One region of the Vibrio fortis genome, then DNA from elsewhere that is predicted to be linked to it. Evidence: predicted binding sites of a transcription regulator. Region 1 holds the regulator's gene; the other holds the start of a gene.

What was found. The regulator CRP, encoded in region 1, controls carbon source genes, mostly activating them, when cyclic AMP is high. The targets are predictions, from matches to a motif close to TGTGANNNNNNTCACA.
Region 2: the regulator CRP is predicted to act here: its motif matches at 5,339-5,354, upstream of cdd (cytidine deaminase).

The regions. Positions count from the first base shown of each region.
Region 1 is NZ_AP025487.1:2,944,571-2,953,113, forward strand. It holds gene kefG (glutathione-regulated potassium-efflux system ancillary protein KefG) at 1-25, opposite strand, end outside; gene OCV50_RS13115 (ABC transporter ATP-binding protein) at 196-2,118, shown strand; gene OCV50_RS13120 (TIGR02444 family protein) at 2,115-2,603, shown strand; gene OCV50_RS13125 (hydrolase) at 2,759-3,736, shown strand; gene OCV50_RS13130 (YheU family protein) at 3,829-4,041, shown strand; gene OCV50_RS13135 (phosphoribulokinase) at 4,119-4,988, shown strand; gene crp (cAMP-activated global transcriptional regulator CRP) at 5,230-5,862, shown strand; gene OCV50_RS13145 (DUF1338 domain-containing protein) at 6,059-6,850, opposite strand; gene astD (succinylglutamate-semialdehyde dehydrogenase) at 7,054-8,511, opposite strand.
Region 2 is NZ_AP025487.1:1,790,738-1,798,009, forward strand. It holds gene OCV50_RS07720 (AraC family transcriptional regulator) at 1-255, opposite strand, end outside; gene OCV50_RS07725 (DUF2804 domain-containing protein) at 452-1,489, shown strand; gene OCV50_RS07730 (sterol desaturase family protein) at 1,554-2,402, shown strand; gene sbcB (exodeoxyribonuclease I) at 2,601-4,025, shown strand; gene OCV50_RS07740 (CidA/LrgA family protein) at 4,072-4,443, shown strand; gene OCV50_RS07745 (CidB/LrgB family autolysis modulator) at 4,445-5,122, shown strand; gene cdd (cytidine deaminase) at 5,459-6,346, shown strand; gene purT (formate-dependent phosphoribosylglycinamide formyltransferase) at 6,515-7,272, shown strand, end outside.

The sequences.
Region 1 (8,543 bases):
TATTTGTAGATAACAAATCACTCATTCCTTTGAAACATTCCTTACAGGGCAAACGGTGGCAATGCCAAGAAAATTCTAACAAAAGTTATTAATATGTTATTGGCATCATAACCCAATTTGCATTGTGATCGACTTTTATCTGGTTTCCGCCTACTATGCAGGCGTCTGTTCACCTCTTAATTCATTGCGATTTCTATGATTACTTTCTCGGATATTCAACTACTGCGCGGCGGTAAACCTCTGCTTGACCAAGCATCTGCGACTCTACACCCTGGCGACAAGGTGGGTTTAGTCGGTAAAAACGGTTGTGGTAAGTCCACACTGTTCGCTCTTATCAAAGACGAACTATCAATTGATGCCGGATCATTCAGTAAACCAGCACACTGGGAGCTGGCATGGGTTGCTCAAGAAACGCCGGCACTCGAGAGAACCGCAATAGAGTACGTAATTGATGGCGATCGTGAATATCGCGGTCTAGAAGAGCAGCTGATTAAAGCAGAACAAGCGGACAACGGTACCCTTGTTGCTGAGATTCACGGAAAAATAGAAACCATTGGTGGCTACAGCATCAAAGCAAGAGCCGCAGAACTTCTGGACGGTCTAGGCTTTAGCCAAGATCAGATGAGTTGGAATCTGACCCAGTTCTCTGGTGGTTGGCGTATGCGTCTAAACCTAGCACAAGCGCTATTGTGCCGCAGTGACTTACTATTGCTTGATGAACCGACCAACCACTTGGATTTAGACGCCGTAATGTGGCTAGAGCGTTGGCTACAAACCTACCCCGGCACATTGATCCTAATCTCGCACGATAGGGACTTCCTAGACCCAATCGTCAATCGCATTGTTCACGTTGAGAACCAGAAGCTCAACGAGTACACAGGTAACTACTCATCATTTGAGAATCAACGTGCCCAGAAGTTAGTACTGCAACAAGCGATGTACCAGAAGCAGCAAAAGCAGATGGCGCACATGCAGAGCTACATCGACCGCTTCCGCTACAAAGCTTCTAAGGCTCGCCAAGCACAAAGCCGTATCAAAGCGCTCGAAAAGATGGAGCAAGTGTTACCAGCTCAATTCGACAACCCATTCAGTTTCGAATTTAGAGAACCTGACGCACTGCCAAACCCTATCTTGATGATGGATGAAGTATCCGCGGGCTACGGTGATAACCTGATCCTAGAAAAGATCCGCTTGAACCTTGTTCCTGGTAGCCGCATTGGTCTACTCGGCCGTAACGGTGCGGGTAAATCGACGCTGATCAAGCTGCTTTCTGGTGAACTGAAACAACAAGCGGGTGAGCTGAGCTATTCGCAGGGTGTAAAGATCGGCTACTTTGCACAGCATCAATTGGAGACACTGCATCCAGAAGAGACGCCGCTGCAACACATGATGCAGATTGCGCCGAAGCATACAGAACAACAGCTGCGCGATTACTTAGGTAGCTTTGGTTTCCAAGGTGATAAAGCACTTGATAAGGTCGCACCGTTCTCTGGTGGTGAAAAAGCACGCTTGGTATTAGCTCTGCTGGTTTGGCAAAAGCCGAACCTACTGCTACTCGATGAACCAACCAACCACTTGGATCTCGACATGCGTCAAGCGTTAACCATGGCGTTGCAAACCTTCGAGGGCGCAATGGTGATTGTATCGCACGACAGATACTTACTGCGTGCAACTACCGATGACCTATATCTAGTGCATGACCGCCAAGTTGCACCTTTTGACGGCGACCTCAACGACTATTACAAGTGGCTGACTGATCAGCAAAAACTCGAGCGTAAAGAGGCTCAAGCGCAAGCTCCTGCTAAAGATGGTGCCAATAGCGCAGCGGCAAAGAAAGAGCAGAAACGTCGTGAGGCAGAGTTTAGAAAACTAACAGCGCCACTGCGTAAAAAGCTGACTCAGTTCGAGAAGCAGATGGACAAGTTCACAGCCGATCTTGAAGACGCTGAGCAGCAATTGTCTGATACTTCTCTGTATGAAGCCGAAAACAAAGCTAAACTTAATCAAGTACTCGCGCTCCAAGCAACAAGTAAATCTCAGCTTGAAGAGGTTGAAATGGAGTGGATGTCTGTTCAAGAAGAGCTTGAGCAGATGGAACAGGATATGGAAAACTTATGAGTTCAGAGCATGCGTCGACCACACTAACACTAGAGAGACTTTGGCAATTTAGCCTGAGTTATTATAGTGCTCGTGGTGTTAAAGATGCATGCCTAACCCTACAAAACCAATATCATGGCAATGTAAACCTACTGTTGCTCCTCAAATGGCTAGATGAGCAACAGCTGGCTTTCGAAAAGACTGAATGGCATCACATTCAACAATGCTTAGGTCGTTCAGAGTCGCTGCTTCTTAGCTATCGAGAACTGCGCAAACATCTCAAACCTCATGTAGTCGACTCACTTTATAGAGAAGCATTGCAATTCGAACTTCAGCTAGAAAAGCAGCAACAATCTGACCTTGTCGACTGTATCAATGGTCTTCCTCTAACATTGAACACCGATATACCCTTGGTATTGCAGTACTGCCGCCTACTCTCCGCCGAGTCACTTTATGAGTTCTTTTCAGAGCCACTGGCACCGGAAGAACACAGAGTAATAAACTAGACATCACGCTACTGCACTTAAGTTTCAATGCATTAGCTACGTCAATTCTTGGTCAACACTCATCACTCACCACTTGCACAGCTCGCCAAGATAGACCAAGCTCAAAGAGAAACGCGAGTGATATCTCAGCCCCAGAGAATGATGGAACCTCTACTATGACAATTTTTACCGCTGCGACTGGCCTATCTAACCCCCACCTTCAAACCTTAGTCCCTAGGTTTATTCGCAAGCAGGCGTTGTTCCACCCTCATTGGCAAACATTGGAAACACCCGACCATGATTTTCTCGATCTCGCATGGAGCGAAGACCCAAGCAATGAAGGTCTAGACCGCAAGCCAATCTTCGTACTATTTCATGGTCTTGAGGGCAGCTTTGAAAGCCCCTACGCTAATGGCCTTATGAATGCGTTCGCTGAAGATGGGTGGTTATCGGTAATGATGCATTTTCGTGGCTGCAGCGGTAAGCCCAACCGTCTAGCTCGTGCTTACCACTCAGGCGAAGTGGAAGACGCTCGCTTTTTCTTAAGAAACCTGCATGCTCAGTTTCCTAATAATCCTAAAGTGGCGGTCGGTATCTCTTTAGGCGGTAACATGTTAGCCAACTATCTGGCCGAATACGCCGATGATCCTCTGCTCTCTGCGGCCACTATCGTCTCAGCGCCGTTTGATCTTGCCAGTTGCTCAAGTCGAATCGAAAAAGGGTTCTCTAAGGTTTACAAGAAGTACTTGTTGAACTCACTTAAATCCAACGCACTCAAGAAAGAGAAGCTGCTTTCAGAAAAATTAGGCATCACAGCAGATACGATCAAGAAGATCGAGAAACTGTATGAGTTTGATGATCTGATCACAGCTCCTCTGCACGGATTTAAGAATGCTCAAGACTACTATGCGCAATGTTCTGCGTTGCCGAAGCTTAATCGCATCAAGCTGCCCACGCAGATCATTCATGCCAAAGACGATCCTTTCATGACCGATGATGTGATCCCTAAGTTCATTCTGCCAGATAACATCGATTACCGACTGTTTCAGAAAGGCGGACATGTGGGCTTTATTACAGGCAGTACCTTTAACCCTAAATTTTGGTTAGAAGAAGCTTTGCCTGCCTACTATGAAAGTATTCAGGATTCGGCATAATAGCGCCACAATAAGGTAAATTGACAGCGGCTATGCTGCACTCACTCACCTTTACAAACACATACCCATGAACATAAAAGAGAGATGTATTTATGATCATTCCATGGCAAGACATCGCGCCTGAAACTCTAGACAATCTGATCAAAGAGTTCGTGCTCAGAGAAGGCACCGACTACGGTGATGTTGAGATCTCATTGCAATCCAAAATCGACCAAGTGAAACAGCAATTGCAATCAGGGGAAGCGAGTATTGTTTTTTCTGAGCTGCATGAAACCGTCGATATCCAACTCACTAAACGCTTCTAGGCTGCCATAAAAAAATAGCCGTGTTATAGTGGAAAACGATTGCTAACAAGTAAGTTATTCTAACGACAAGGGTTGTCATGTCCGCTAAACATCCAATTATTGCGGTTACGGGTTCTTCAGGAGCCGGAACCACCACCACCTCAGAAGCTTTCCGAAAAATGTTCAACATGATGGACGTGAAGGCTGCTTGGGTTGAAGGCGATAGTTTCCACCGCTTTACTCGTCCAGAAATGGATGTCGAGATCCGTAAAGCTCGAGAGCAAGGCAAGCACATCAGTTACTTCGGCCCGCAAGCCAATGATTTTGGTGCGCTTGAAGAGTTCTTTCGTCAATATGGCAACGAAGGTACAGGGCAAGTTCGACGCTACCTGCACACCTTTGACGAAGCGGTGCCTTACAATCAAATGCCGGGTACCTTTACTCCGTGGCAAGAGATCCCTGAAAACTCGGATGTGATGTTTTACGAAGGCTTACATGGTGGTGTCGTCGATGGCGACGTCAACGTATCACAGCACGTTGACCTGCTGATTGGCATGGTACCCATCGTAAACCTAGAGTGGATTCAGAAGTTCGTCCGAGACACACGCGATCGTGGGCATTCCCGTGAAGCAGTAATGGACTCCATTGTTCGCTCTATGGATGATTACCTCAACTACATCACTCCACAGTTTTCGCGCACGCATATCAATTTTCAGCGAGTTCCGACTGTTGATACCTCTAACCCACTTAATGCAAAAGGCATCCCTAGCCTTGACGAAAGTTTTGTAGTTATTCGTTTGCGTGGTATCAAAAACGTCGATTTCCCGTATCTACTCGCTATGATTGATGGCTCATTTATGTCACGTCATAACACGCTTGTTGTGCCAGGTGGGAAAATGAGCTTTGCTATGGAGCTCATCGTAAGACCTATCTTACAACAGCTCATCGAAACGGGAAAAATTGGCTAACGGAATGGCATTCTGGTTGATTACTTTTCATACCGTGATCATGTGCACAATTTTGCGTAAAAAATCGTAGCTTGGTCACGATTAAAATCAAGAAATAGTGACTGAAAAAGGATACTATTCTTAACCGAAACACAAGATAGCTTGCAGCACAGAACAAGTGCTCTTATCCTAAGAAGTCAAATTCAGGCTTAGCTAAAATATGGAAAGCGGCAAGCATACCCTGCAGAGGAAGTGAGATATTATGGTTCTAGGTAAACCTCAAACCGATCCAACATTAGAGTGGTTCCTTTCACACTGTCATATTCATAAGTACCCTTCAAAGAGTACTCTGATTCACGCTGGTGAAAAGGCAGAGACCCTGTACTACATCGTTAAGGGTTCTGTGGCAGTTCTTATCAAAGACGAAGAAGGTAAGGAAATGATTCTTTCTTACCTAAACCAAGGCGACTTTATCGGCGAACTTGGTCTATTCGAAGAAGACCAAGAGCGTACTGCATGGGTTCGTGCAAAATCTCCTTGTGAAGTTGCAGAGATTTCTTTCAAGAAATTCCGTCAACTTATCCAAGTGAACCCAGACATCCTGATGCGCCTTTCTGCGCAAATGGCTAGCCGTCTTCAAGTAACCAGCCAAAAAGTTGGTGACTTAGCGTTCCTTGACGTTACTGGTCGTATCGCACAAACGCTACTAAACCTAGCGAAACAACCTGATGCGATGACTCACCCAGACGGCATGCAAATCAAGATCACTCGTCAAGAGATTGGTCAGATTGTTGGCTGTTCACGTGAGACTGTAGGTCGTATCTTGAAGATGCTAGAAGAGCAAAACCTAATTTCTGCTCACGGTAAAACTATTGTGGTTTACGGTACTCGTTAATCTCGATTGACCGAGCAAAAATTCAAAAGCCACCAAATGCAAATTTGGTGGCTTTTTCTTTATCTAGATACGAGATACGAGATACGAGATACGAGATACGAGATACGAATGAAACACATCAGGCTCTCGCCTTGTAAACATTCTCGAAGCGAAGCGTGCCCGAATCTTAGGGCAACGCCTGTGCTCGTATCTTTCTTTAACCGTTGGTGCTCTCGAAGATCTTATCCGCTGAAGCAGCAACAAATCCGGTATAAAGCTCGCCATTGGCCATTGGGTAGCGCTTAGCAAACTCATAGAAACCACCTGGAACCAACTCTACCCCTTCTGAGAACTCAACCTTAACTTTGTCAGCCATTGTTGATGATTGCTCTAGTAGAACCTCTGGAGAGCCTTTTACTTGGCCACCGACACTGTTGATTGTAAAGCCAGACGCACTCAGGTGATCATTCACAGCTTGTACTTCGGTGAACTCATTTAGCTGATTCACACTCACGGTAAAGTGGTTAGCACCGTAACCGTGCGCCGCCAACCAAGAAGCGTATTCGCTCTCTGTCGCCAGTTGTTTGTAATCTTGGAAATCCAAGTTCCATAAGCGACCACCGAATAGGAAATTTTGACCTTCTAGCTTGCTTGCATCTACCTGCGCTACCAACTTCGCAACAATCGCTTGTAGCTCAGGAGAACATTCTTCTACTTTCAATTCACTGATGAACACTTTTGGTTGGTTTGGATCTGGGTGTTCAAAGTGTTTAGCCACTAGCTTTTTGCTTTCAAACACGTAGTCACCACACGCTTTATAGCCAAGTGCCAAGAAGGGTTTAGCCAGCGTATCAATCCCCAAAGGTGCGACATTAAATGTACGCAGCGCGATGTGATCATTAATGAGGTCTTCCTCTTCTTTCAACAGCTGATGTACCTTCTCAGCGGATGGGCAGAGGCGTTCGATATAGTCATCCCACAGGGATTTGAACAGTAGATCGGGTGTCATGGTGACTCCTTGTCGGGTTCTAGCAAGCTAGAGGATTGGATTAGAAAATGAGAGGCTGCGACAAAAAGTCAGCAGCCATCAGCTTGTGACATACTTATTTATAATTATATCTCGCGGAGTCAGACGCCCTGCGAGTAATCCAAAAGGAGGCCAAACTTCCCTGCCTCCGATTGATGGTTTACGTTGTTAGTGATGATGAATGATTACAGTTCGATACCAGGACTAAATGTCGCTGGAAGCTGAGTCTCACCGCCTTCCATCGATGCCATTGGGTATGCACAGTAATCCGCTGCGTAGTAAGCGCTTGGACGTAGGTTACCTGAAGCACCTGGACCACCAAACGGTGCATCACCACTTGCTCCGGTCAGCTGACGGTTGCGGTTAACAATACCCGCGCGGATATGGTCAACAAAGTATTCCCACTCTGAATCATCTGTCGATACCAGTCCTGCAGACAAACCAAAGCGAGTATCGTTCGCCAGTTCAACGGCTTGCTCAAGTGACTGGTAACGAACTACTTGTAGCAATGGACCGAAGTACTCTTCATCTGGCAGCTCGGCAATGTTAGTTGCATCGATAATGCCTGGAGAAACAAACGCCGCTTCGCCCGCTTTTGCTTCCACTAGGCTTACACCACCTAAAGATTGCAGGTTTGCTTGTGCATCCAGAATGAACTTAGCCGCTGCTTCTGAGATCTGTGGACCCATAAACGGTGCAGGCTCTGCGAAAGGTTGGTCGACACGAATCTTCTTAGTTGCCGATACTAGGCTATCGAGCAGTTGATCGCCCTTCTCGCCCACTGGAACATACAAACGACGTGCACAAGTACAACGCTGACCCGCACTGATGAAGGCTGACTGGATGATGGTGTATACCGTTGCATCCACATCACCAAAGTGTTCACTGATCACCATAGGGTTGTTACCACCCATTTCTAGTGCCAACATCTTACCCGGTTGACCAGCAAACTGACGGTGTAGGATATGACCCGTGTTAGCACTGCCGGTGAACAGCACGCCATCTAAGCCTTTCGCATCCGCTAGAGCAATACCCGTCTCTTTAGCGCCTTGAACAAGGTTAATTACACCGGCAGGTAGGCCAGCCTCTTGCCAAAGCTTCATCGCAAACTCACCCGTCCACGGTGTCTGCTCCGATGGTTTGAATACAACTGTATTACCCGATAGCAATGCAGGTACGATATGACCATTAGGCAAGTGGCCCGGGAAGTTGTAAGGCCCAAATACTGCCATAACACCTAGAGGGCGGTGACGCAGGACGATCTGGTTGCCCGCAGCTTCACGTGATGATTCACCAGTACGGTCGTGATATGCACGAATTGAGATAGCAATCTTGCCTGCCATTGCACCGGCTTCAGTGCGAGTTTCCCAGATAGGTTTACCCGTCTCTTTAGCAATGATTTGTGCGATCTCTTCGCTGTTCTCTTTCACTTTTTCCGCGAACTTAAGCACAATCGCTTCACGCTCGGCAAAGCTAAGTTTCTTCCAAGTTAAGAACGCTTCGCGCGCCGCAGCGACCGCTGATTCAACTTGAGCAGGTGTCGCACTGTCGCCCTTCCATACTACTTGGTTGTCGTATGGGCTTACTGATGTCATCGCTTCGCCTTGACCGGCTACCCATTGCCCTGCAATCCACTGAGTCATACTTCTATCCTTCTTTGACTAACCATCGAGCT
Region 2 (7,272 bases), 1.2 Mb from region 1:
ACCAAGCCATAACCCCACCCCTTCCTGTGGTAATAGACGATTTACTGCCTTAAACACCATCAGTTTGTCGGCGAAACTCAGTTGGGTATTAGGATTTTGCCAATCAATGTTGGATAAACCAAGCGAAGACAACAACGCTTTACAGTCGATACCACGCGACTCCAAACCATCAAACAGTAATGAAATGTCTAATGTCCCCAGTGGTTGATGGACACTACTCGGTTCATAAGCAGCGAGTATTTTCTCTTTTGTCATTGCTCTTCCTTAATCACTTTTCCACTGCTTTTCTCATCCACAACATAAGTCGGTTTATTGTGTTTCACTCAATTTGTGTATTTCCAGTTTGAGGCAAAAGCGTGACAACAAATCCTCTAATGTCCGTTAATGACCTAACGTTGAGCTTTTCGGCTAACTAGAATAGCTATTATGTTAATGCCATGTAAATATCATCATGATTAAACCTGAAATCATCCGACACGCACCCACCACTATTATTGACGCTCATGGCAAACCTGTTTTTGGTCAGTTTGATACGATCCCTCACCAACTGAACATAGAGAGGTTCGATTATCGTAACGCCATGGATAATCGTGCCAATAAGTTACAGCGCTACTTTCATTACAAGCAGTTTCAATTCGTTAGCGTAGTTACATCAAGCCATGTCATTGGTGTTGCCATTGCTGACATTCGTTATCTAGGTTCAGCCTTCTGCTATGTATACAACATCAAAGAGAACCGAATCGAAGAGCAGTCTTGGCTTCGACCATTGTCATTCGACAAAGTTACGACCTCTTCTCCCTTTCAAGGCGACACTCACATAGCATGCGGTCAGATTCTATTCAGCATTAACCAAGGTAAATGGACGGCAGAGATAAAGACCAAACAGGTACAAGCTAGCCTCGAATTTTTATCCGAAAACAATAGCCACCCACTCTCAATGACAACGCCAACGGGTTACTCAGGTTGGACCTATACCCAGAAACACAATGCCCTTGCAGTCAGAGGAAAGCTAATCGTTGATGGGAATGACGTAAATCTCGACAACGCATTGGGAGGGTATGACTTTTCTGCTGGTTATATGCGCAGAGAAACCAGTTGGCGCTGGGCGAGCATAAACACACACCTTTTCGATGAATCTTCTCAATCCACTCGTTTAGGGTTGAACCTGGCTGCAGGAGTTAATGAAACCGGAACCTGCGAGAACGCACTGTGGGTGAATGGTATTAAGCACCTACTTCCTTCGGTCTACTTTGAATTTGATCGCGATGACATCACGCAACCTTGGCAGGTTCACTCTGAAGATCGCCGAATTGATCTCACTTTCACGCCTTGCAATAAACGCAGCGAAAAACTGAACTTCCTCGTACTCAAGAGCAATTTTCGTCAGTTCATCGGCCACTTTTCAGGTTCAATAAAAGACAACAATGGAGTCATCCACCAGCTTGATCATGTGCTTGGTTTAACCGAAGACCACTTTGCTCGTTGGTAAGCCCATATCAATTCACTAACCCACGCAATAACCCAACTGTTACTACTACACACTGAGGCATCAGATGAATATAGAGTCACTCATTAATAATCCGGAATGGTTACTCGTGGTACTTGCACCGCTTTTTATCGTTTGTATGCTGGCAGAATATTTCATTGGACAAAAACAAAACCATCTACCCGAAAACTCTCGCTACACTCTTCCAGAAGTTGCCTGCAATTTTACGCTAGCTGGAATGCATCAACTATCGGATTTGCTCACGGGCTTATTGGTCGCACACCTCTACCTTTGGCTCTTTGGTTGGAGGTTAATGGATATAGAAATGGGGCTAGCTAGCTTCCTATTATTAATGGTACTGCAAGACTTTTTCTATTACTGGTTCCACCGAGCCAGTCATCGAACACGCTGGATGTGGGCATCGCATGTAGCCCACCATAGCTCTGAACGAATGAACTTCAGCACTGCGTTTCGTCAAAGTTTGATGTACCCAATATCAGGCATGTGGGTGTTCTGGTTGCCTCTGGTAATCATCGGTTTCGAGCCAAAATGGGTGGTATTCGTCGTGCTTCTCAACCTCGGTTTGCAGTTCTTTGTTCATACGCAATGGATACGCACGCTAGGTCCTTTGGAGTGGGTTTTCAATACGCCTTCTCACCACCGTGTACATCATGGTCGCAATCCGCAATATATCGACAAAAACTACGCTGGCGTGCTCATCATCTGGGACAAACTATTCGGCACGTTTGAACCCGAGGTGGAAACCGTTCGCTACGGTACGACAAAACCAGTCAACAGTGACAATCCAATAACCGTTACTTTTCAAGAGTGGAAACTCATTTTCCAAGACTTGCGAAACAGTGAATATAGCTGGCCTAAAAAGCTCAGAATGATGTTTACACCCCCATCCGATTAATATTGATATATTCCTAAATTTAATAGGATTAATGAGTTTTAATACCATCAGCTTTGCTATTTGGCTTAATTGAATAGTAATGCATCGATTTGATGAAATTTATTTACAATGCGGCTTGCACCGTCACCGCTTCCTGTCAGATACTGAGGAAAAGTCACCTTCAGTCACAGTAGACCCTATCTACTGTCAGGATATTCAATGAGCTCAGATAATCAGCCGACCTATTTCTTCTTCGACTACGAAACTTGGGGTACGAGCCCAGCTAAAGATCGACCAAGTCAATTTGCGGGTGTCCGCACCGACCAAGATTTCAACATCATTGGTGAGCCACTGGTCATCTATTGCCAACCACCCGCTGATTATCTACCTGCACCTGAAGCTGCATTAATCACACGAATCACGCCACAAAAAGCGATGTCACAAGGTCTACCTGAGCCAGAGTTTATCGCGAAGATTCACGCTGAGTTATCTAAACCAAATACCACTAGCCTTGGTTACAACAGCATTCGTTTCGATGATGAAGTGACACGTTATACCTGTTACCGAAACTTCATTGATCCGTATGCATGGAGCTGGCAGAACGGCAACTCTCGCTGGGACCTATTGGATGTCATGCGTGCTGTCCATGCATTACGTCCAGATGGCATTGTTTGGCCAGAAAATGAAGAAGGATTCCCGAGCTTTAAGTTAGAGCACCTGTCTGTGGCTAACGGTATCGAACACGAAAATGCCCACGATGCGATGGCTGACGTAGTTGCCACCATTGAACTGGCGAAAAAGATCAAAGCTGCACAACCGAAAATGTTCGACTACTTGTACAACATGCGCCACAAACGCAAGCTCAACGAGCTGGTCGACATCGTAAACATGACACCACTGATGCACGTTTCGGGCATGCTTGGTAAAGAGTGCAACTACACCAGTTGGATTGTGCCAATGGCTTGGCACCCGACCAATCAAAATGCAGTTATCGTGGTCGACCTAGCGAAAGATCCAAGCCCTCTGCTTGAGTTAGATACAGACGCGTTACGTGAAAGGCTTTATACCAAACACAGCGAACTAGGCCCTGATGAACTACCAGTGCCGATCAAGCTGGTACAACTCAACAAGTGCCCGATTCTCGCGCCTGCGAAAACACTCACAGCCGAGAATGCAGAGACTATTGGTATTGACCGTCAGCAATGTCTAGCCAACTTAGCGCTTCTTCGTGAGCATCCAGAGATCCGTGAAAAACTCATCGGGCTTTATTCGGTAGAACGTGAGTATGAAAAAGACAACGACGTCGATACTCAATTGTACGATGGTTTCTTCTCGCCTTCTGACAAAGCGGCGATGGACATCATTCGCCAAACAGAGCCAAACAATCTTGCGGCTCTAGATATTAGTTTTGCTGACGAACGTATTGAACCTCTACTATTCAGGTATAAAGCGCGCCACTATCCTTGGACGCTTGATGAATCAGAACAGCAAAAATGGGCCAATCACTGCCGTGAGTTTTACGAAAGTCGACTTGAAGATTACATGCTTAACCTTGAGAATCTTGCTCATGAGCATGAAAACGACGAGAAGAAGATGGCGATACTGAAAGCCGTATATCAATACGTAGAGAAGTTGGCTAGCTAATACATCGACTTAACTTCACAACTTAACCTAACTACAGAGACACCTTTTGAAAGAAAGACTGATCCAACTCGTGTACCTGATGATCTCCTTTACCTTGATCATCGGCTCACTGACAGCCGGTAATGCCATACAGAGCCTTCTTGATACTTCGATTCCTGGAAGTATCTTTGGCATGCTGCTGCTTTTCTTTGCGATGGTGATCGGAATCATACCCCCTCACTGGGTACAACCCGGTGCGAGCCTGATCATCCGTTTCATGATCCTTTTGTTCGTACCAATCAGTGTCGGGCTGATGGAACATTTCGACATGTTAGTCGCCAACGCTCTACCTATTTTAGCCAGTGCCATTGGCGGTACACTGATCGTTTTAGTATCACTCTCTTGGTTTTTGGACCGAATTATTGCGAAGGGTAAATAACATGTGGATTCTATTGACCATTGTTGTATTTCTATTTGCCCGTTGGATCAGTCAAAAGGTGAATTCACCTTTGTGTAATCCTCTATTGATCAGTCTCGCCATTATTATTCCGATACTGACCTACTGGCGTGTACCATTCGAAGAGTATTACGCAGATAACACTTGGATTACCTACATGCTGCAACCAGCAGTGGTTGCCTTAGCATATCCATTGTATGAACAACTGCCTCAGATCCGCGCGAATTGGCGTATCATCACTCTCGCTTGTGCAGTCGGTAGCTTGATGTCGATGCTGAGTGCTTCTTTAATTGCCGCCGCATTTCATGCAGACCTTGGACTAATCGCTAGCTTGTTAGGTAAGTCCGTCACAACGCCAATTGCAATGGAAGTCTCCAGCCATTTAGGTGGTGAAGCTGCAATCGCTGCAATATTGGTTCTGCTTGTCGGCCTGTTCGGTGCAATATTCGCTTACCCGATCTACAACCTGATTGGTATTAAGAGTCCAATCGCTCGTGGATTGACTATGGGCACCGTTTCTCACGCCTTGGGCACTGCGACCAGCGCCGAGAAAGACCCGCGTGATGCGGCATTTAGCTCATTGGCTTTGGTTTTATGTGGTGTGATCACGTCAATACTCGCGCCATCGGTGTTTTCTTTGGTGCTGTGGTTGTACTCATGAACCTCGATATCCAGCCAACAACTTATGCTATCGAAATAGTGAGCCACTACTGAAGACGTATGCCACTACCATTTTTCTATAAAAATTAGAGCGCTTTTCCAACAACACATTGGAAATTGCGCTCTTTTTTTCCGCTAAGCTATTTATTAATGCAATGTGATGCACCTGACAATTTGTGACATCAATTACACTTTGCCGGCTGCAAACGATTTCATTTGTGACCTCACTCTAATTGTGCAACACAATGTAACAACCGACATACAATAGTGACAATGATCACAGAAAATTCCTGAGTATTGCATAAACTTAAAGCCTAAGGTCAATTAAGGATTCAACATGAACAGTCGTATTACCCTGGCGCTGGAAAGTGCTCCAGCTTCATTGAAAGCACTTTTAAGTGACATCGTATTAGCAGACAACTTTGACGCCACTATTTCTAAAGAGCAGTTTCAAAGCTTGCTGGATGCAAGCGGTCTTTCTGATAAAGAAGTTCGCCTAGCTTTACTGCCAATTGCAGCGGCATTCTCATATGCCCCACTTTCTGATTTCTACGTTGGTGCAGTGGTGCGCGGCCTTTCAGGTCACCTCTACTTCGGTGCAAACATGGAAATTGCAGGCGCCCAGCTTGGACAAACGGTTCATGCTGAACAAGCAGCGATCAGCCACGCTTGGATGAAAGGCGAAAAGGGACTTACTGATGTCACCATCAACTACAGCCCTTGTGGCCACTGTCGTCAATTTATGAATGAGCTGACGACAGCAAAAGAGCTTAAAATCCAGCTACCAGAACGTGAAGAGCGTTCACTACAAGATTATCTACCAGACTCTTTCGGCCCTTCTGATCTGGGTATCACCGAAGGCCTAATGACAGAGCTTGACCATAAGTACACGACTGAAGAGACAGCACCTATCGTAGTCAAAGCTCTAGAGTCGATGAACCGTAGCCATGCTCCATACACCAAGAACCTAAGCGGTGTGTCTCTACAATTGGCTAACGGTGACATCTTCACAGGTGCCTACGCAGAAAACGCTGCGTTCAACCCAAGCTTACCTCCACTTCAAGTGGCGATGATTCAAGTAATGCTTGCTGGTTTTGACTTCGACCAAATTGAGAGCGCAGCTCTGGTTGAAAACGCAGAAGGCAAGATTAGCCACCTAGCGGATACTCAATCAACACTTGAAGCAATTAACCCTGATATTCCAGTAACTTACTTAGCAATCTAATTGCAATAAGTTAACATGTAATTTACATCAGCAGCCCGATTCCAATGGGCTGCTTTTTTTATGCTTAAAATTCACCAAAATCATTGCGCAAACGTTTGCTTTTGGGGTTGGAATAAGTATGATCACCCCGTTCTCAATTACTCGTTCAAAAGATCGGAAGGAATAACTATGTTTGGTACCGCCACTCGTGACAATGCTACTCGTGTACTTCTACTTGGCTCTGGTGAGCTTGGTAAAGAGGTCGCTATTGAGTGTCAACGTTTAGGTCTAGAAGTGATTGCATGTGATCGCTACCCAGATGCCCCTGCAATGCAAGTCGCTCATCGCAGTCATGTGTTAGACATGTTAGATGGCGATGCACTTGAAGCAATTATCGAGCTAGAAAAGCCGGATTACGTAGTACCTGAAATTGAAGCTATCGCCACCAATAAACTGGTTGAGTTGGAAGAGAAAGGCTTAAATGTCGTCCCTACAGCTAACGCAACCAAGCTAACGATGAATCGTGAAGGTATTCGTCGTCTTGCGGCGGAAGAGTTACAACTGATGACATCGCCATACCGCTTTGCCGATACATACGAAGATTTCGCAGCAGCAGTAGAGTTCGCAGGTACACCATGTGTGGTTAAGCCTGTAATGAGCTCTTCAGGCAAGGGGCAAAGCGTTATTAAAACAGAAGAAGACATTCAAAAAGCGTGGGATTACGCACAAGAAGGTGGTCGTACTGGCGCTGGGCGTGTGATTGTTGAAGGCTTCATCGACTTCGATTATGAGATCACTCTTCTCACTGTTCGTGCAGTGGACGGCGTTCACTTCTGTGCGCCAATTGGCCATCGCCAAGAAGACGGTGACTACCGCGAATCATGGCAACCACAAGTCATGTCTGACAATGCATTAAAAGCTGCACAATACACGGCCGGTAAAGTGGT